Regions from separate parts of the Streptomyces sp. NPDC044044 genome, predicted to be linked through region 1. Evidence: riboswitches for the same ligand, from Rfam matches in the RefSeq annotation. Region 1 holds a riboswitch; the other holds the start of a gene.

Region 1 (8,785 bases):
CGCCATGGATGGCGTCGCCATCGGGGCCGCCTTCCAGGTGGGCGGCGGCATGGGCGTCGCGGTGGCCGTCGCGGTCATCGCCCATGACTTCGCGGACGGCTTCAACACGTACACGCTCACCAGCCTGTACGGGAACGCCCGCCGCAAGGCCCTCGCGATGCTCTTCGCGGACGCGGTGGCCCCGGTGGCGGGGGCGGCGTCGACGCTCCTGTTCACCATTCCGGAGCAACTTCTCGGCGGATATCTCGGCTTCTTCGGCGGCGCGCTGCTCTACCTGGCCGCCGCGGAGATCCTGCCGGAGGCCCACCACGAGCACCCGGCGCGCTCGACGCTGCTGTGCACGGTGGCGGGGGCGGCCTTCATCTGGCTGGTGGTGGGCATCGCGGAGTGAGGCCACGGCGCGCACCGGGGTCACCACGCCACGTCCCGCGGCCCGGCCGCCACCGGCCGCCCCCTGCTCATCCCCGGCACCTCTCCACGAACCGCCGGGCCATACCGGGTTCGGCGGCCCAGTGCGTGTGCAGATAACTCGCGTGCACACCCTGCTGAACGAAGCCTTCGACGCGTCGTTCAGGGGAGTGCAGACCCCAGGCGGGAGCAGCCCCGGCGCCCGGTTCGACGACGGTGCGGTGGAACTCGTGCCCGCGCATCCGGGTCCCGACGGCCGCGAGCGGACTGTCGGACACGGCGACCGCCTCGCGATACCCGAGGGTGAGCCGCTCGGACATCCGCGAGCGGGCGTCGAGCACGCCGCACATGGGCTTTCCGTCCAACTCCCGGGTCAGGTAGAGCAGTCCGGCGCACTCGGCGGCGACGGGCGCACCGCTCAGGGCCAGCTCGGCGACGACTTTCCGCAGCGGTTCGTTGGCGGAGAGCTCGGGCGCGTACACCTCGGGGAACCCGCCGCCGATGATCAGCCCCGCGGTACCGGGCGGCAGTTCCTCGTCGTGCAGCGGGTCGAACGTCACGACGTCGGCGCCCGCGGCGGTGAGCAGCTCGGCGTGCTCGGCGTAGGAGAAGGAGAACGCGGCCCCGCCGGCCACGGCGACGACCGGCCGGGGCCCGGCGCCACCGCCCTGCAGCCCGTCCGGCGCTCCTTGCGCCTCCGCACCCGGATCCCACGCCTCACCGGTCATCGCGGGCGCACTGCGCGCCAGCGCGAGGATCGCTTCGAGGTCGCAGCCCTCCCGCACCCGGGAGGCGAGCGCGGCCACCGATTCGACGGCCTCGGCCTGCCGCTCCGCCACCGGGACGAGCCCCAGATGCCGCGAGGGAGCCCTGACCTGCTGCACCCGCCCCAGCGCGCCGAGGACCGGCACCCCGGACTCCTCCAGGGCGTCCCGCAGCAGCTCCTCGTGGCGCGCGGACCCCACCTTGTTGAGGATCACGCCCCCGATCCGCACCTGCGGGTCCCAGGACGCGAAGCCGTGCACCAGCGCGGCGACCGAGCGGGACTGGGAGGACGCGTCGACGACCAGGACCACCGGCGCCCTGAGCAGCTTCGACACATGCGCGGTGGAAGCCAGCTCACCCTGCCCGGAGGCCCCGTCGAACATCCCCATGACGCCCTCGACCACGGCGAGATCGCAGCCGCGGGCCCCGTGGTGGAACAAGGGCGCCACCATCCCGGGCCCGCACAGGTACGCGTCGAGATTGCGCCCGGGGCGCCCCGTGGCCAGCGCGTGATACCCGGGATCGATGTAGTCGGGCCCCACCTTGTGCGGGGACACCGCGAGCCCGGCCTCCGAGAACGCGGCCATCAGACCCGTGGCCACGGTCGTCTTGCCGCACCCGGAAGACGGCGCGGCAACGACAAGCCGAGCTACCACTCGATGCCCCTCTGGCCCTTCTGACCCGCGTCCATCGGATGCTTGACCTTGGACATGTCGGTGACGAGATCGGCGAACTCGACCAGGGCCTCGGGTGCGTAGCGCCCGGTGATGATGACGTGCTGGTGTCCGGGACGATTCCGGAGAACCTCGACCACCTCGTCCACGTCGATCCACCCCCAGTGCAGGAGATAGGCGAACTCGTCGAGGACGTACAGCTGGTACGTCTCGGCGGCGAGGTCACGCTTGACCTGCTCCCACCCCTCGCGGGCCTTGTCCTCATGGCTCGGCTCGCCCTCGGCGGGCGCGCGCTGGATCCACGACCAGCCCTCGCCCATCTTGTGCCAGTCGACAGGGCCGCCCTCGTCGCTCGCGCCGAGCACCTTCAGGGCGTTCTCCTCACCGACCTTCCACTTCGCCGACTTCACGAACTGGAAGACCCCGATGGGCCACCCCTGATTCCACGCCCGCAGCGCCATCCCGAACGCGGCGGTGGACTTCCCCTTGCCGATCCCGGTGTGCACCATCACCAGCGGACGGTTGCGCCGCTGACGCGTGGTGAGCCCGTCGTCCGGCACCACGTTCGGCTGTCCCTGAGGCATCAGGCCACGCTCCTCATACGAGTTCCAGTTACGTCCTTGACGAGCCCGGCGATGGACTCCGCCCGCAGTTCGTCCAGCGTCACGACGGTCCCGCCGAGCTCGCCCGCGAGCTGCCCGGCGAGCCCGAGCCGCACGTGCCCCGACTCGCAGTCGACGACCACGGAAGCGATCCCCGCGGCCCCGAAAAGCCGCGCGGCACGCCCCGCCCTGGCCACCGGCTCCACGCCTCCCGTGGCCCGCCCGTCCGTGACGACCACGACCAGGGGACGCCGCGCCGGGTCCCGCAGCCGCTCGACCCGCAGCACGTCGTGCGCCTTGAGCAGCCCGGCGGCGATCGGCGTACGCCCGCCCGTGGGCAGCGTCTCCAGGCGGGCGGCGGCCGCGTCGACGGACGAGGTGGGCGGCAGCGCCACCTCGGCGTCGGACCCCCGGAAGGTGACGAGCCCGACCTTGTCCCGCCGCTGGTAGGCGTCGAGCAGCAGCGAGAGCACCGCTCCCTTCACGGCACTCATCCGCTGCCGTGCGGCCATGGACCCGGAGGCGTCCACGACGAAGAGCACGAGGTTGCCCTCACGCCCCTCGCGGGTCGCCTGCCGCAGATCGTCCCGCCGCACGACGAGCCCCCGCCCCGAGCGCCCGCGCGCCCGCTGGTGCGGGGCCGCCGCCTGCACGGTGGCCGCCAGGTGCAGCTTGGTGAGCGCCCCTTGGGGCCGCCGGGCCCCGGTGGTCCGCCCGTGCTCGGTCCGCGCCCGGGAGCGCCGCCCCGCGGCGCCTTCCCCGAGGCCGGGCACCGTCAGCATCTTCGTGCGGAACGGCTCGGAGGCCTGCACGGGCCGCTGCTCACCGCCACCGGCCGGGGCCTGCGCGGGTACCTGTGCGGGGGAGGAGTCGTCGTCCTGCCCGGTCTGGCGGTCGTCGGCGGCGGGCGCGTCGGAAGCGTCGGACGTGTCAGGGGTGTCAGGGGCGTCGGGTCCGCCCTGGGGCGGCTGCCCGCCCCCGCCGGGGCCGTCGCCGTCGGGCTCGGGGTCGTCGTCCCCGCCGTCCCCCGCGTCGCTGCCGTCGTCGGCCTGCTCCAGCGTGTCGTCGAGCTTGTCCTCGTCGAGCCCCGGAGCGTCGAAGGGGTTGCGCCGGCGCCGGTGCGGAAGCGCGAGGAGAGCGGCCTGCCGCACGTCCTCGGCGAGTACGTCACTGCGCCCCGCCCAGGCGGCAAGCGCCGTCGCGGTACGCGCCATCACGATGTCCGCGCGCATCCCGTCGACCTCGAAGGCCGCACAGGTGGCGGCGATCTGCCGCAACGCCCCGTCGCCGAGCCGCACTTGGGGGAGCAACGCGCGCGCCGCGACGATCCGCTCCCGCAGCGCGGACTCGTCGTCGTGCCACCGCGCGGCGAAGCCCTCGGCGTCGTCGTCGTACGCGAGCCGCCGCCGGACGACCTCGACCCGCTGATCGGTCTCACGGGACGCGGCGACCTCGACGGTGAGCCCGAACCGGTCGAGCAACTGCGGGCGCAGTTCGCCCTCTTCGGGGTTCATGGTGCCCACGAGCAGGAACCGCGCGGCATGCCGCACGGACACGCCCTCACGCTCTACGTACGAGGCGCCCATGGCGGCGGCGTCGAGCAGCAGGTCGACCAAGTGGTCGTGCAGCAGGTTGACTTCGTCGACGTAGAGGATGCCGCGGTGGGCGTCGGCGAGCAGGCCGGGCTCGAAGGCCTTCACGCCCTCGGACAGAGCCCGCTCGATGTCGAGCGCACCGACGAGACGGTCCTCGGACGCGCCGACGGGCAGCTCGACCATCCGCGCGTCGCGCACGGCGGCCCCGCCGGCGTCGTGCGGCCCGTCGGGGCAGGCCGGGTCGGGTGCGGCCGGGTCGCAGGAGAAGCGGCATCCGGCGACGACGGGCACCTGCGGAAGCAGGGCGGAAAGGGCCCGCACGGCGGTGGACTTGGCGGTCCCCTTCTCCCCGCGCACGAGCACGCCGCCGACGGCGGGCGAGACGGCGTTGAGCAGCAGGGCGAGCCGCAGGTCGTCCTGCCCGACGAGAGCGGTGAACGGATAGGGGGTACTCACAAGGCCTCCATTACGTGATGCGGGGCGGGGCAGGGGACAGCGGCAGGAGGGTCATGAGGGCGCCCCCGGTGCGATGAAGGGGAGGCCGGGCGGGGCGCCGGTCTCGATCAGACGGAACAGGGCGTCCGTGTCCGCGTGTTCCTCGATGAGGTCACCGAGCAGGTCGAGCTGCTCCTCGCGCAGCGCGCCGAAGCTGGTGTCGGGCGCGGGCACGAAGCGGCGCCCCGCGGCCCGCGCGACCTCGGTGAGGAAGCGCCGCCGGAACGCGTCGCTCTCCAGCGACCCGTGCCAGTGCGTGCCCCACACCTCACCGACGCGGCAGCCGTCCAGGAAGGGCTCTCCGCCGAGGACTTGGGCGACGCCGTGATGGATCTCGTACCCCTCGACGGGTTCGCCGAGCGCCTCGCCGACCGGCCGCGCGAGGGTCTTCTCCCGCTCGAAGCGCACGCGCACGGGCAGCAGGCCGAGCCCGTCCACGGCTCCGGCCCGCGACTCGACGTCGTCCTCGATGTGCTCGCCGAGGACCTGGAAGCCGCCGCAGATCCCGAGCACGGGACGCCCCTCGGCGGCGCGCCGCGCGATGGCGTCCGCGAGGCCGCGCTCGCGCAGCCACTGAAGGGCGCGGACCGTCCCGCGCGTCCCCGGCACGACCACCAGATCGGCGTCGACGAGCTCGTCGGCCCGGTCCACGAACCGCACGACGACGCCGGGTTCGGCGGCCAGCGCGTCCACGTCCGTGAAGTTCGACATCAGCGGGACCGCACAGACGGCGACCCGCAGCACGTCCTCACCGACCGGGGGAGCGACGACGGACTCCCTGACGGCACCCCGCAGGGACACCCGCAGCCCGTCCTCCTCGTCGATGCCGAGGCCGTGCTGGAACGGCAGCACACCGAACGTACGCCGCCCGGTGAGTCCGAGAAGCATGTCGAGCCCGGGTTCGAGCAGCGAGACGTCGCCCCGGAACTTGTTGACGAGATACCCGGCGACCAACTCCTGGTCCTGGGCGCCGAGCAGCGCGGTCGTCCCGAAGAAGGAGGCGAAGACGCCACCGCGGTCGATGTCCCCCACCACGACCACGGGGAAGCGGGCGGCCCGCGCGATCCCCATGTTCACGATGTCCGTACGCCGCAGATTGATCTCGGCGGGGCTGCCCGCGCCTTCACAGATCACGGCGTCATAGCTGCCCCGAAGTTCCTCCAGGCATCCCACGACGGTGGACAGCAGCGCTTCCTGCCGCCCGCCGTGGTAGCCGCGCGCGGTCATCTCGCCCACGGGCTTGCCCATCAGGACGACCTGGCTGCTGCGGTCGCTGCCCGGCTTGAGCAGCACGGGGTTCATCAGCGCGCTCGGCTCGACCCGGGCGGCCTGCGCCTGCATGGCCTGGGCACGCCCGATCTCGGCACCCTCGCGCGTGACGAAGGAGTTGAGGGACATGTTCTGCGCCTTGAAGGGTGCGACGGACACCCCCTTGCGGGCCAGCCACCGGCAGATCCCGGCGGTGACGACGCTCTTCCCCGCATCCGACGTGGTCCCGGCGACGAGCAGTCCACCACTCATGAGGCCCTGCCTTTCCGTATCGTGCTCACGGCCGCGGCGACCCCCAGGGTCAGCAGCCCCACCCGCCGCGACAGCTTCACGGCCCGCTCGATGTCGGCGATTTCGACGCCCCGCCCCTCCCCGTTCAGGACGGGCCGGTGCTCGACACGCCCCGCGTACGAGAGAGTCCCCCCGAGCCGTACGCCCAACGCCCCGGCGAAGGCGGCCTCCACGGGCCCCGCGTTGGGGCTCGGGTGCTTGGCGGCATCGTCACGCCAGGCCCGCAGCGCACCGCGCGGCGAGTCCCCGGCGGCAGCCGCGAGCACGGCGGTGAGCCGGGCACCCGGCCATCCCAGTACGTCGTCAAGGCGGGCGGAAGCCCATCCGTAGCGCCGGTACTGCGCGGACTTGTGCCCGACCATGGCGTCGAGCGTGTTCACGGCCCGGAAGCCGACAAGCCCCGGGACCCCGCCAAGAGCCCCCCACACCAAGGCCCCCACCACCGCGTCGGAGGTGTTCTCGGCGACGGACTCGACCACGGCACGCGCGATGCCGTCGGCATCCAGCGCCTGCGGATCTCGCCCGCACAGATGCGGCAGCCGCTCCCGCGCCACCTCGACGTCCCCGGCGGCGAGCGCCCCGCCGATGGCCCGCGCCTCACGCCCGAGGGAGGTGCCGCCGACCACGGCCCAGGTGGTGGCGGCGGTCAGCGCGACGGAGGCGGCGCGGGAATCACGTACGAGAGAGGAGACCAGGGCGGCGGCACCGGCCGCACCCCCGGCGCACACCACGGCGTGCAGGGCGCCCCACCCGCGGTGGTCACGCCACAGCACACGCTCGACGACGCCGGCGGCCCGCCCGAACGCGGCGACCGGGTGCCCGCGACGAGGATCGCCGAGGAACAGATCACCGAGGAGGCCGGCGGCGGCGCCGTACGCGAAGTCGCGATCGGCACGCACGGGTTCAGCCGGCCGGTACGTGGAGGGGAACAGACAGGGGCACAGGAACCGGCAACGGGCGGCCGCGCATGGCGATATGTCCTCACTCAGGGTGTCCGCGCCCTGGTTCGACGTGACCGGCGGGGAGAGTTCCTGGCTTCCGAGGAGTCCGCTCCTCGATGACAGTGGCGGGACCGCGCCGGATTCGCACCGGCTTCCTCTCCTGCCGCCGTAATGGCTCCGGCAGTCCACCACGCCCGCGAACGCCCGTCAACTTGCCGTTGACCTGGGACGGGAGAGTGTGCCGAGGCACACATGAGGCCGGTTTTTCCCTAGGCCTGGAAATTGAACTTTCCTAGACTGGAACGCGACAACCGGAGAGCGGTCCACGAGTGATTTGGTCCGGGTCGTTACGTGGTGTGGTGGTTCTCGGCGGACCTGTCGGCCCTCCGAGATCACGGCGCTATCGTGCGGGACGCCGGTTCTCCGGTAGGGGGAGGTCGGCGTGGCCAATGAGAAGTCGTCGGGACGGCTGTGGCGCAGGAGCAGCTTCAGCGGGTACTCCGGAGACTGCGTCGAAGTCGCCTTCGTGCGGGAGACGGTGTTCGTCCGTGATGCGCAGAACCCCTCGGGGCCGTGCGTCGTCTTCTCCGGTGAGCACTGGCAGGCGTTCCTGAACGCTCTTGTCGGCGACGGGGGAGAGGGAGGGGGGACAGGATGACCGAGCATCATCTCGCCGAAGTGCGGCACCTGGTGAGAGGCGGGCACGGGGGGAAGCGCGGGACATCGGGGACCGTCGTGGTCGTGGCGGGGTGCGTGCTGCTCGGCGCGGCTGCCGCCCTCGTCGGTGCGGCGGCTTCTCTCCTGGTCGAGGGCACGGCCGCCCGGCTGGCCGTCTGGGCCTTCGCGGCCATGGCGGCCGCTGTGTCCATGGGGCTCTGGTGGGGCTCGGCGGAGTTCAGGCAGGATCATCGGCCTCGGCCCTGGGCTCGGGCCGCTGGGCGGGAACCACAGCACGGCGGTCGTCGCTGAGCGTGGGCGTCGCCCCTGCCTGCGAGATCAGCTGGGTGAGCTGGCGGCTCAGCGCGACCACGGGCGCCGAGAAGACGGCGATCACCGGGCCGACCGTCCAGAAGCCCGTCATGCCGACGCTGCTCAGGACGACGAGCACTCCGGTGAGCGTCAGGACCAGAACGAGTATGCAGCCGGTGCAGTAGACGATCCTCGTCGTGAACGTCCGGAGACTGTCGTCCGTGCGATGGCGGTCCAGCGTGTCCATCCGGTCCGTGCGGCCCTGGTCGGCCATCGCCTCGCGGACGAGCTGGTTGTAGGTGGGGCCGTCGGCCGGTGTCGGTCCGGGAGAGGTGTCGACGGTGGCATCGGAGGCCGGGCCGGTGGAGGCCCCACCGCCACCTTGCGCACCACCCGAACCACCGCTTCGCCACGGCGCCTGCCCGATGGCCGTGAGGACCCCGTGCCACCACTCTCGCAACGCGGCTGGCATGTTGAGGCCTCCTCGCTCCTCACGGACTCCTTGGGCCCGAGAGGTCAGCTGCTGTCAATGCCGTCCCTGACCTGACGGATCAGGTCGAGGGCCTTCTCTCCGTCGTGCGCGGTCTCGCGGAGGGACTCGAAGCACTCCTGGTGACGCACGATCAGCTCGTGGTCGTCACGGATCGACTGGTTTCCCTGTGCTTCGAGGTAGAGCAGGTCCTCGTCGTCCAGGAAGCCGAGCAGGATGAAGCTGCTCAGGGTGGAGTAGTGGGCGCCTGCCGTGAACGGCAGCACCTGGAGGGACACCTTCGGGC
Region 2 (8,785 bases), on a different contig from region 1:
CTGGCGGATGCCGTCGTCAGCGCCGAACCGATCTGGAAGACCCAGACCGCACTGGAGTTGCCCTGGGCGTCCAGGGTGAGCGTGTCGGTGATCTGCGCGGAGCTGTTCGCCCTGTAGAGGCCCGGCGTCAGCGTCTGACCACCGAACTCGTGGGGAGCGTCGTTGTACACCGCGTCGGTCAGGGTCTGCCCGGCGGCCTGGTTGTACGCGGTGGTCAGGTCGATCTTGGCCTGGCCCGCGACGGCATCCGCGGAGTGCAGAGTCCCGGGCGGGGTCACGGTGCCGGGCCCTCCGTCGGACTCGGCGAACCCGGTGATGGCCGTCCCGGGGCTCACGCCGACGTCGAGACCGTTGACCACCGTGGGACCGGTGTTGGTGACCGTCGCGCCGGCCAGGACTCCGAAACCGGCCGCAGTGCCAAGAGGCACTGGGGTGGCGACGGCGTTTGCGCGTGTCGGCGTCACCGCGATTACGACAGCGGCGATCACCACGGCCGTTACCGCAGCGATCCAGGCCGACATGGTGCGCCGCAGTGGTGGTACGTCAGGAATGTTCAGCGTCATCGAGGGGCCAACTCCTGTGAGGGGGTGGTGCCTTCTCGGCGGTTCTCCGTCGTACAGAATCGCCTGCTTCTGTCGCTGGCATATTACGCAGAAAAGGAATTCAGTAATGCTTGATTCGGGTATCTTCACTGAAATTGGCGAGCGGATCGCAAAACGCATAGAAATAACTAATGGTCTGGATAGGGGATTATTCCCACGCAGGTCAGGTGTGGTTTCATGGTCGCGGTGCCACGCCAATACATCCGGCACATGGAGGTGAAAGGATTCTGCGGTTTAATGCGGCGTATGAGCGTCGCCTGAGCCGAGCTGGCCCTATTGATATCGAATGCGGGGCGGTCAAAGCCTGTCAGCTCGAAGTGAGTCACCGTCCACCTCGGGGAGATCGGCCATGTGGCCGACGCGCGTCTGTCAGTGCCGGGTGCCAGGCTGGTGTCACAAGGACCTGCGAAGGGAATCGTCGTGATCACCACTGACAACACTCCCGGATCCCCCTGTTGGCTCGACCTCGGCACCCCCGACGTCCCGGCCACCGCTGCCTTCTACGGCGCGGTGCTCGGCTGGGAGTACGAGTCCATGGGCGAGGCCGACGGGGAAGGCGGCATGTTCCAGAAGGACGGCAAGACCGTCGCCGGGCTCGGCAAGCTCACCGAGGAGGGCGCGCGCCCGGCCTGGATGATCTATTACACGGTCACCGACGCGGACGCCACGACTCAGGCCGTGGAGCGCGCGGGCGGCACGGTGCGGGTGGCGCCCAGGGACCTCGACGACTGGGGACGGATGGCGCAGTACACCGACCCGCTGGGGGGCCAGTTCGCCGTCTGGCAGCCGGACAAGAACTCCGGCTTCGAGCTGGCGGACGACCCGGGCTCACTGTCCTGGGCCGAGCTGTTCACGACCGACGTGGCCGCCGCGAAGGAGTTCTACGGCGGCGTCCTCGGCTGGCAGTTCAGCAACATGGAGCTGCCGGGCGGCGCCGGCACGTACACCCTCGTGACCCCCGCCGGCCTTCCCGAGGAGCGCATGCAGGGTGGCCTGATGGAGCTCCGCAAGGAGGACCTCACGCTGACGGACGGTCGGCCGTACTGGCACCCGGTCTTCGCCGTCACCGACTGCGACGCCGCGGTCGCCCAGGTCACCGGGAACGGCGGCAGCGTGCACATGGGGCCCGACGACGCGGAGGGCGTCGGCCGGTTGGCCGTCTGCCGCGACCCGTCGAACGCGGAGTTCGTGGTGCTCAACCCCGTCGAGAGCTGAGCCCACCCCTCCGCCCCCGGCTGAGCCCCTAGGAACCCTTGGGGAAAGCGGCGCGCAACCCGGATCCGTTGACGAGGAAGGCACTCGCGCCGATGGTGAGCGCGCAGACGACCTGCAGCGCGACGAACCACGGCGGGAGAGCACCGGGGATCAGATCGATGGAGATGATCGTGACCGGCAGGACGACGGAGATGATGCGCAGGCGCAGATAGGCCCATCGGGCTCCCCGCGAGGCGAGGACGATCAGCCAGTACGTCACCGCCGCACCGGCGAGCACTCCGGCTGAGCGGCCCCACATGAACGGCGTGGCCGTCCTTCCGGTGATCGCCAGGACGGCGACCGTGATGAGGACGGCGGCGCTCAGTACGCCGTAGGCCGCGGCGAGGATCTTCGCCTTGCCGAAGTCCCGTTGGACGGATGGGTGGTTGAAGTGAGCGGCCTTGGTCGTGACCTTGGCCGTGGTGTGGCTGATGGTTTCCATGTGTCTGTCCGCCCTCGCGTTTGCTGCGTGCCGTCTGCGTGCTTTCTGCGCGCTGTCTTTGTGGTGTCGACGCTAGGAAGCGGGGGAGCGGAGCGGTATGCGCCTGGACCCAGTAGTGGGTGGGGCTGGGCCCACTCCTGGGCCGACCAGGGGGGGGAATCAGGCTCCGTGCCGTGCACAGTGGAGACACCGAGCCGGGTCGGCCGGGGTCGGTGGAGCAGAAGGAAGAGTCATGCGACAGGTCGTGTCGTGGGTGGGGAGCGCCTGCGTGGGGTTCGCCCGGGCGTGTCTGGTGGTGGTCGTGAGCATGTTGGTTCCGGCCGTGTGGGCCGCTGCTGTTGCGCTGGGGATCTGGTGGGGTGCGGGCAACCCGTGGTCGTGGGTCGCGCCGGTCGTGCTGGTGTGTGTCGGCACGTTCGGCCTGTCCCGCCCGATCTGCCGGATGTTCCGCTTCCTCGTTGCGCGGTGGACGGCCACCGTCATTCCCGACGGGTACCGGCAGGCCGGGCCCGTGGTGCGGATGTCCACCGGCTACTGGTGGAACGGCTTCTCGTACGAGCGCACCCGCCGCGACGCCTTGATGGACCAGCGGTGGCGGATCTGGTGCGGCGACCCGGCCGTCCGGCGTGACCTGCGCTTCACGGGGATCGCGCCGCTCACCGCGGGCGTGGTCGCGGCCGTCCCGCCGTCCGGCGTCGCGGTGGCGGTTCTCGGGTTCGGTCAGTCCTCGCTCTCCGCGCGCGTGGTCGGAGGGTTCGGGTTCGTCGCCGCCATCGCGAGTGCTCCGTACGCCTGGCGGGTCGTCGAGCCGGTGGCCGCCCGCTTCCTGCGTGCGTCTCCCGCGATGGTCCTCGCCGCCCGCGTGGACGAGTTGACGGCCCAGCGCGCGGACACGACCGTCGCACAGGCCGCCGAGATCCGCCGGATCGAACGCGACCTGCACGACGGGGCGCAGGCGCGGCTTGTCGGGCTCGGGCTCTCCCTGGCGACGGCCGAGAAGTTGATGGAGACCGATCCCGACCAGGCCAGGGCGCTGATGCGGGAGGCGCGAGCGGGCGCCACCACCTCACTGACCGAGCTGCGCGAACTGGTCAAGGGGATCAGCCCGCCGGTGCTCAACGACCGAGGGCTCATCGATGCCGTACGCGCTCTCGCCCTGGACAGCCCGCTCGAAGCCGCTGTCAGTGCCGATGTGTCGCTGCGCCTCGACCCGCCGATCGAATCCGCCGCGTACTTCGGAATCGCCGAACTGCTGACCAACGCGGTCAAGCACGCCCACGCGACCCGGGCGCGGATCTCCGTCGCGCGGGACGACACCGGTCTCGTCGTGGACGTCGAGGACGACGGCCGGGGAGGGGCGAGCGTGCGCGCCGACGGTGGACTGGCGGGGCTGCGCCGCCGCCTCGCCGCCTTCGACGGCACCCTGGAGATCACCAGCCCGGCAGGCGGCCCGACCCGCGTGAGAATAGTGGTGCCATGCGAATCGTCGTAGCCGAAGATCTCTACCTCCTGCGTGACGGAATGGTCCGCCTCATCGAGGCGTGCGGACATGAGGTGGTGGGCACGGCGGCCACCGGACCCGAGACGCTCGACGCGCTCCTGAAGTGGCGCCCGGACGTCGCCGTCGTCGACGTCCGCCTGCCGCCGACCCAGACGGACGAGGGCCTGCGGGCGGCTCTGGCCGCACGTCGTGAACTGCCCGGCCTGCCGGTCCTGATCCTCTCCCAGTACGTCGAACAGCTCTATGCCCGCGAGCTGTTGGCCGACGGCACCGGCGGCATCGGCTACTTCCTCAAGGAGAGCGTGTTCGACGCCGACCAGTTCATCGACGCCCTGGAACGCGTCGCCGCCGGTGGCACCGCGATGGACCCCGTCGTCATCGCGAAGCTGCTGTCCAGCGGGTCATCCAACCGGAGACTTGAACGGCTCACCGAACGCGAACACTCCGTGCTCGCCCTCATGGCCGAGGGGCTGTCCAACCAGGCCATCGCCGGGCGGCTGTTCCTGAGCGAAAGCGCCATCAGCAAGTACACCACCTCGCTCTTCGGCAAACTCGGCATCACCGATGACGACAGCAACAACCGTCGTGTCCTCGCCGTCCTCACCTATCTGAACAATCCCTGACGGGGATACGGGCTGGGGTTGGTACGGACGATGGCCATGGTCTGCCCGGATCAGCCTTCGGAGCTGCATCGCACCACGGTGAGCATCGCGCCGCACTGCCTCCCCGGTTCGGAGACAGAACCGCCACCGGTGGCCACCAGGAGTGCCCCGCCGGTCAGCCGGACGAGGACACGGGGCGGCCATTCGTCCTCACATGGCCGCCCCGGCAGGAGCGTTCGGGTCAGGAACCCGTGGGCAGCTCCGCCCTCACCTCGCGCGCCGCGGCCACCAGGTTCTCCAGGGAGGCCTTGGTCTCGGGCCAGCCGCGGGTCTTCAGGCCGCAGTCGGGGTTCACCCAGAGGCGTTCGGCGGGGATGGCCTCAAGTCCCTTGCGCAGCAGGGCTGCTGCCTCCTCGGTGCTCGGTACGCGGGGGGAGTGGATGTCGTAGACGCCGGGACCCGCCTCGCGCGGATAGCCGTGCTCGGCCAGTTCGCGGGCCACCTGCATGTGCGAGCGGGCGGCTTCCAGGCTGATGACGTCGGCGTCGAGGTCGTCGATGGCCTGGACGATGTCGCCGAACTCCGCGTAGCACATGTGCGTGTGGATCTGCGTGTCCGGGCGTACGCCGCTGGTGGTGAGGCGGAAGGACTCCGTGGCCCAGTCCAGGTAGGCCGGGTGGTCGGCGGCGCGCAGCGGCAGCGTCTCGCGCAGCGCGGGCTCGTCGACCTGGATGACCGAAGTGCCCGCCTCCTCCAGGTCGTTGACCTCGTCGCGCAGGGCGAGCGCGACCTGGCGTGCCGTGTCGCCGAGCGGCTGGTCGTCGCGGACGAAGGACCAGGCGAGCATGGTGACGGGACCGGTGAGCATGCCCTTGACGGGGCGGTCGGTCAGGGAGTTGGCGTACGAGGTCCAGCGCACCGTCATCGGCTCGGGCCGGGAGATGTCGCCGGCCAGGACCGGCGGGCGCACATAGCGGGTGCCGTACGACTGGACCCAGCCGTGCTGCGTGGCGAGGTAGCCGGTGAGCTGCTCGGCGAAGTACTGCACCATGTCGTTGCGTTCGGGCTCGCCGTGCACCAGCACGTCGATGCCCACCTTCTCCTGGAAGGCGAGGACCTCGCGGATCTCGTTCTTGATGCGCTCCTCGTAGCCCGCCGTGTCGATACGGCCCGCGCGCAAGTCGGCGCGTGCCGTGCGCAGTTCGGTGGTCTGCGGGAACGAGCCGATGGTGGTCGTGGGCAGTTGCGGAAGACCGAGCCGGGTCCGCTGGGCCGCCGCACGCTCCGGGTAGGCGTGGGCGCGGCGGGCGTCGGCGCCGGTGATCGCGGCGACGCGGGAGCGTACGGCCGGGTCGTGGGTGAGGGCCGAGCCCGAGCGGGACGCCAGGCCGGCGCGGTTGGCGGACAGTTCGGCCGCGATGGCGCCCGTGCCCTGGGCCAGGCCGCGGGCCAGCGTGGCGATCTCGGCGGTCTTCTGGTGGGCGAAGGCCAGCCAGCGGGCGATCTGCGGGTCGATGTCCCGTTCGGCGGTGGCGTCCAGCGGGACGTGCAGCAGGGAGCAGGACGCGGAGACGTCGACCCGGTCGGCGAGGCCCAGGAGCGTGCCCAGGGTGGCGAGGGACTTCTCCAGGTCGTTGATCCAGATGTTGCGGCCGTTGACGACGCCCGCGACCAGACGCTTGCCGGGAAGACCGCCGACGGCGGCGAGGTCCTCCAGCTGGCTCGCGGCGGCCTCGGTGAAGTCCAGGGCGAGGCCCTCGACCGGAGCCTTGGCGAGCACCGGCAGCGCGTCGCCGAGCCTGCCGAAGTACGAGCCGACAAGGAGCTGAGGACGGTCGGTGAGCGCACCGAGATCGCGGTAGGCGCGGGCGGCGGCGTTGAGTTCGGCCGGGGTGCGGTCCTGGACCAGGGCGGGCTCGTCGAGCTGCACCCACTCGGCGCCCGCGGCGCGCAGGTCGGCGAGGACCTCGGCGTACACGGGCAGCAGACGGTCCAGGAGGGTGAGCGGCTCGAAATCGGCGGCCACGCCGGGCGCGGGCTTGGCGAGCAGCAGATAGGTGACCGGGCCGACAAGCACGGGGCGGGCCGCGAGGCCGAGCGCGACGGCCTCCTTCAGCTCGGCGACCTGCTTGGCGGAGTCGGCGGTGAAGACGGTGTCGGGGCCGAGCTCCGGCACGAGGTAGTGGTAGTTGGTGTCGAACCACTTGGTCATCTCGAGAGGGGCCACATCCTGCGTGCCGCGGGCCATCGCGAAATAGCCGTCGAGCGCGTCGGCGTCGACGGCCTCACGGTGCCGCTGGGGGACGGCGCCGACCATGACGCTGGTGTCCAGGACATGGTCGTAGTACGAGAAGTCGCCGGTCGGCACCTCGTGGATGCCTGCGTCGGCCAGGTGCTGCCAGGTGGACCGGCGCAGCTGCGCCGCGGTGTCCCGGAGGGCGTCGGCGGTGACGCGGCCCTTCCAGTAGCCCTCGACGGCCTTCTTCAGTTCCCGGTTGGGGCCCTGGCGGGGGTAGCCGTACACAGTGGCCTGTGCTGCCGCGGCTGCGGGCTTCGTTGTCACGGAAATCTCCTTCGCGAGATGACTCCTGAGCATCCCGGGACGGGACGCGGACGCGAAGGGGTGACGAACCGGGCGGACCGGACGCGCGCCACCGGCGCGGTGCTCCACCTGATCTGACGCCGACCCGCCCACGAGGTCACCGGGATGTCCGCACGTGAGGGGTCACGTACGGGCAACGGGCAGGTCTTCGGACTCGCGGGCACACCTGCCGAGGCAGGTTCCTACTGGCCGTCGCTTCCCGGATCCGCGCTCGGACCCAGTGCGTATGACGGCGGTCGTTCCCACTCACCGCTGCGGGGCAGTCCCGGATTCCCACCGGGTTCCCTCTTACGACGCGTCTGCCTGGCGGACAGGGCGAACCAGCTGCACAGGTCAGGCTAGAGGGTGATCGGCCTCCTGGGCAGTACTGATCACATTCCGGACCGTGAGGTGAGACACGGACCCCGCCCGTATCGGCACATGCGGGCGCGCGGAACGGATCACCAGTCCGTTCCGCGCCCCGCTCACAGCAGCCGCGGGCCCCTCAGCCCGGCGGCGGACCCGGGCCCCTCAGCCCCGGTCGTAGGTGTGGAACCCGCGGCCGCTCTTGCGGCCGAGCAGCCCCGCCTCCACCATGCGCTGGAGCAGCGGCGGCGGGGCGTACAGGGGTTCCTTGAACTCTTCGTAGAGCGATGCCGCGATGGAGGCGACCGTGTCGAGGCCGATCAGGTCCGCCAGCTTCAGCGGCCCCATAGGGTGCGCGCAGCCCAGCTCCATGCCCGCGTCCACGTCGGCGGGCGTGGCGAAGCCGGACTCGGTCATCCGGATCGCGGAGAGGAGGTAGGGGACGAGCAGCGCGTTCACGACGAAGCCCGCTCTGTCCTGGGAGCGGACGACCGTCTTGCCCAGGGTGTGCGTGGCGAAGTCCTCTACGGCGGCGACGGTCCGTGCGGCCGTGTGCAGTGAGGACACGACCTCGACCAGGGGAAGCACGGGGGCGGGGTTGAAGAAGTGCAGCCCGAGAACACGGTCGGCACGCCGGGTGGCCATCCCCAGACGCATGACCGGGATGGAGGAGGTGTTGGTGGCCAGGATCGCGTCGGGGTCCTCGACGACCTTGTCCAGGGTGGCGAAGATCTCCGTCTTCGCGGCGGTGTCCTCGACGACGGCCTCGACGACGAGCTGGCGGTCGGCCAGGTCGTCGAGGCTGCCGGTGAAGACCATGCGGGCGAGTGCGTCCTCGGCGCCGATGCGGTCCAACTTGCCTCGCTGGACAGCTCGTTCGAGCGACACGGCGACTCGCTCGGCGGCGGCGCGTGCGGCGAGTGCGTCGGCCTCGCAGACCACGGTGTCCAGGTCGGCGCGGGCGCACACCTCGGCGATCCCGGCGCCCATCTGGCCCCCGCCCACCACGCCGACCCGGCGGATGGCCGCGGTCATGACCGTCCCTCCGGGCGGCGCACGAGGTGACGGCTGTAGGCGTCCGTGGTGAAGAAGGCGGGCAACTCCCGTGCCAGGGCGGTCCGTTCGAAGAGTCCGCGGACTTCGTCGAGAGGGGCCCACGGGTACTCCGCGCCCAGGGCGGCGAGCTCGTCCCCCACCAGTTCAAGGACGGTCGCTCGATCGACGACCTGGTGGCGCAGCCACTGCCAGATCTGCACCCGGGCGATCTCGGCGGTGGCGGCGTCCTCCATGAGCCCGTACAGGGCGACGGCCCCCTGCCCGTGCAGCCATGCGGCGAAGTAGCGCAGGGCGACGGCGATGTTGGTGCGTACGCCATCGGAGGTGGGTGGCGCGCTGATGCGGCGCACGGAGAGCAGCCGGGCCGCCGTCACCTCGACG

The links. A riboswitch is a leader RNA that binds a small molecule or an ion and turns the genes downstream of it on or off. The one in region 1 is predicted to bind cobalamin.
Region 2: another riboswitch for cobalamin. It lies ahead of metE (5-methyltetrahydropteroyltriglutamate--homocysteine S-methyltransferase); the one in region 1 lies ahead of AC07AG_RS33870 (cobalamin biosynthesis protein).

The regions. Positions count from the first base shown of each region.
Region 1 covers NZ_JBWKFG010000010.1:65,988-74,772, reverse strand. The annotation lists gene AC07AG_RS33895 (ZIP family metal transporter) at 1-391, shown strand, start outside; gene AC07AG_RS33890 (cobyrinate a,c-diamide synthase) at 459-1,829, opposite strand; gene cobO (cob(I)yrinic acid a,c-diamide adenosyltransferase) at 1,823-2,431, opposite strand; gene AC07AG_RS33880 (putative cobaltochelatase) at 2,431-4,500, opposite strand; gene AC07AG_RS33875 (cobyric acid synthase) at 4,552-6,060, opposite strand; gene AC07AG_RS33870 (cobalamin biosynthesis protein) at 6,057-6,998, opposite strand; cobalamin riboswitch at 7,104-7,237, opposite strand; gene AC07AG_RS33865 (DUF397 domain-containing protein) at 7,483-7,698, shown strand; gene AC07AG_RS33860 (hypothetical protein) at 7,936-8,481, opposite strand; gene AC07AG_RS33855 (helix-turn-helix domain-containing protein) at 8,526-8,785, opposite strand, start outside.
Region 2 covers NZ_JBWKFG010000001.1:164,630-173,414, forward strand. The annotation lists gene AC07AG_RS00750 (ice-binding family protein) at 1-563, opposite strand, end outside; gene AC07AG_RS00755 (VOC family protein) at 1,023-1,817, shown strand; gene AC07AG_RS00760 (hypothetical protein) at 1,846-2,298, opposite strand; gene AC07AG_RS00765 (sensor histidine kinase) at 2,531-3,790, shown strand; gene AC07AG_RS00770 (response regulator transcription factor) at 3,775-4,422, shown strand; gene metE (5-methyltetrahydropteroyltriglutamate--homocysteine S-methyltransferase) at 4,643-6,964, opposite strand; cobalamin riboswitch at 7,126-7,343, opposite strand; gene AC07AG_RS00780 (3-hydroxybutyryl-CoA dehydrogenase) at 7,514-8,383, opposite strand; gene aceB (malate synthase A) at 8,380-8,785, opposite strand, start outside.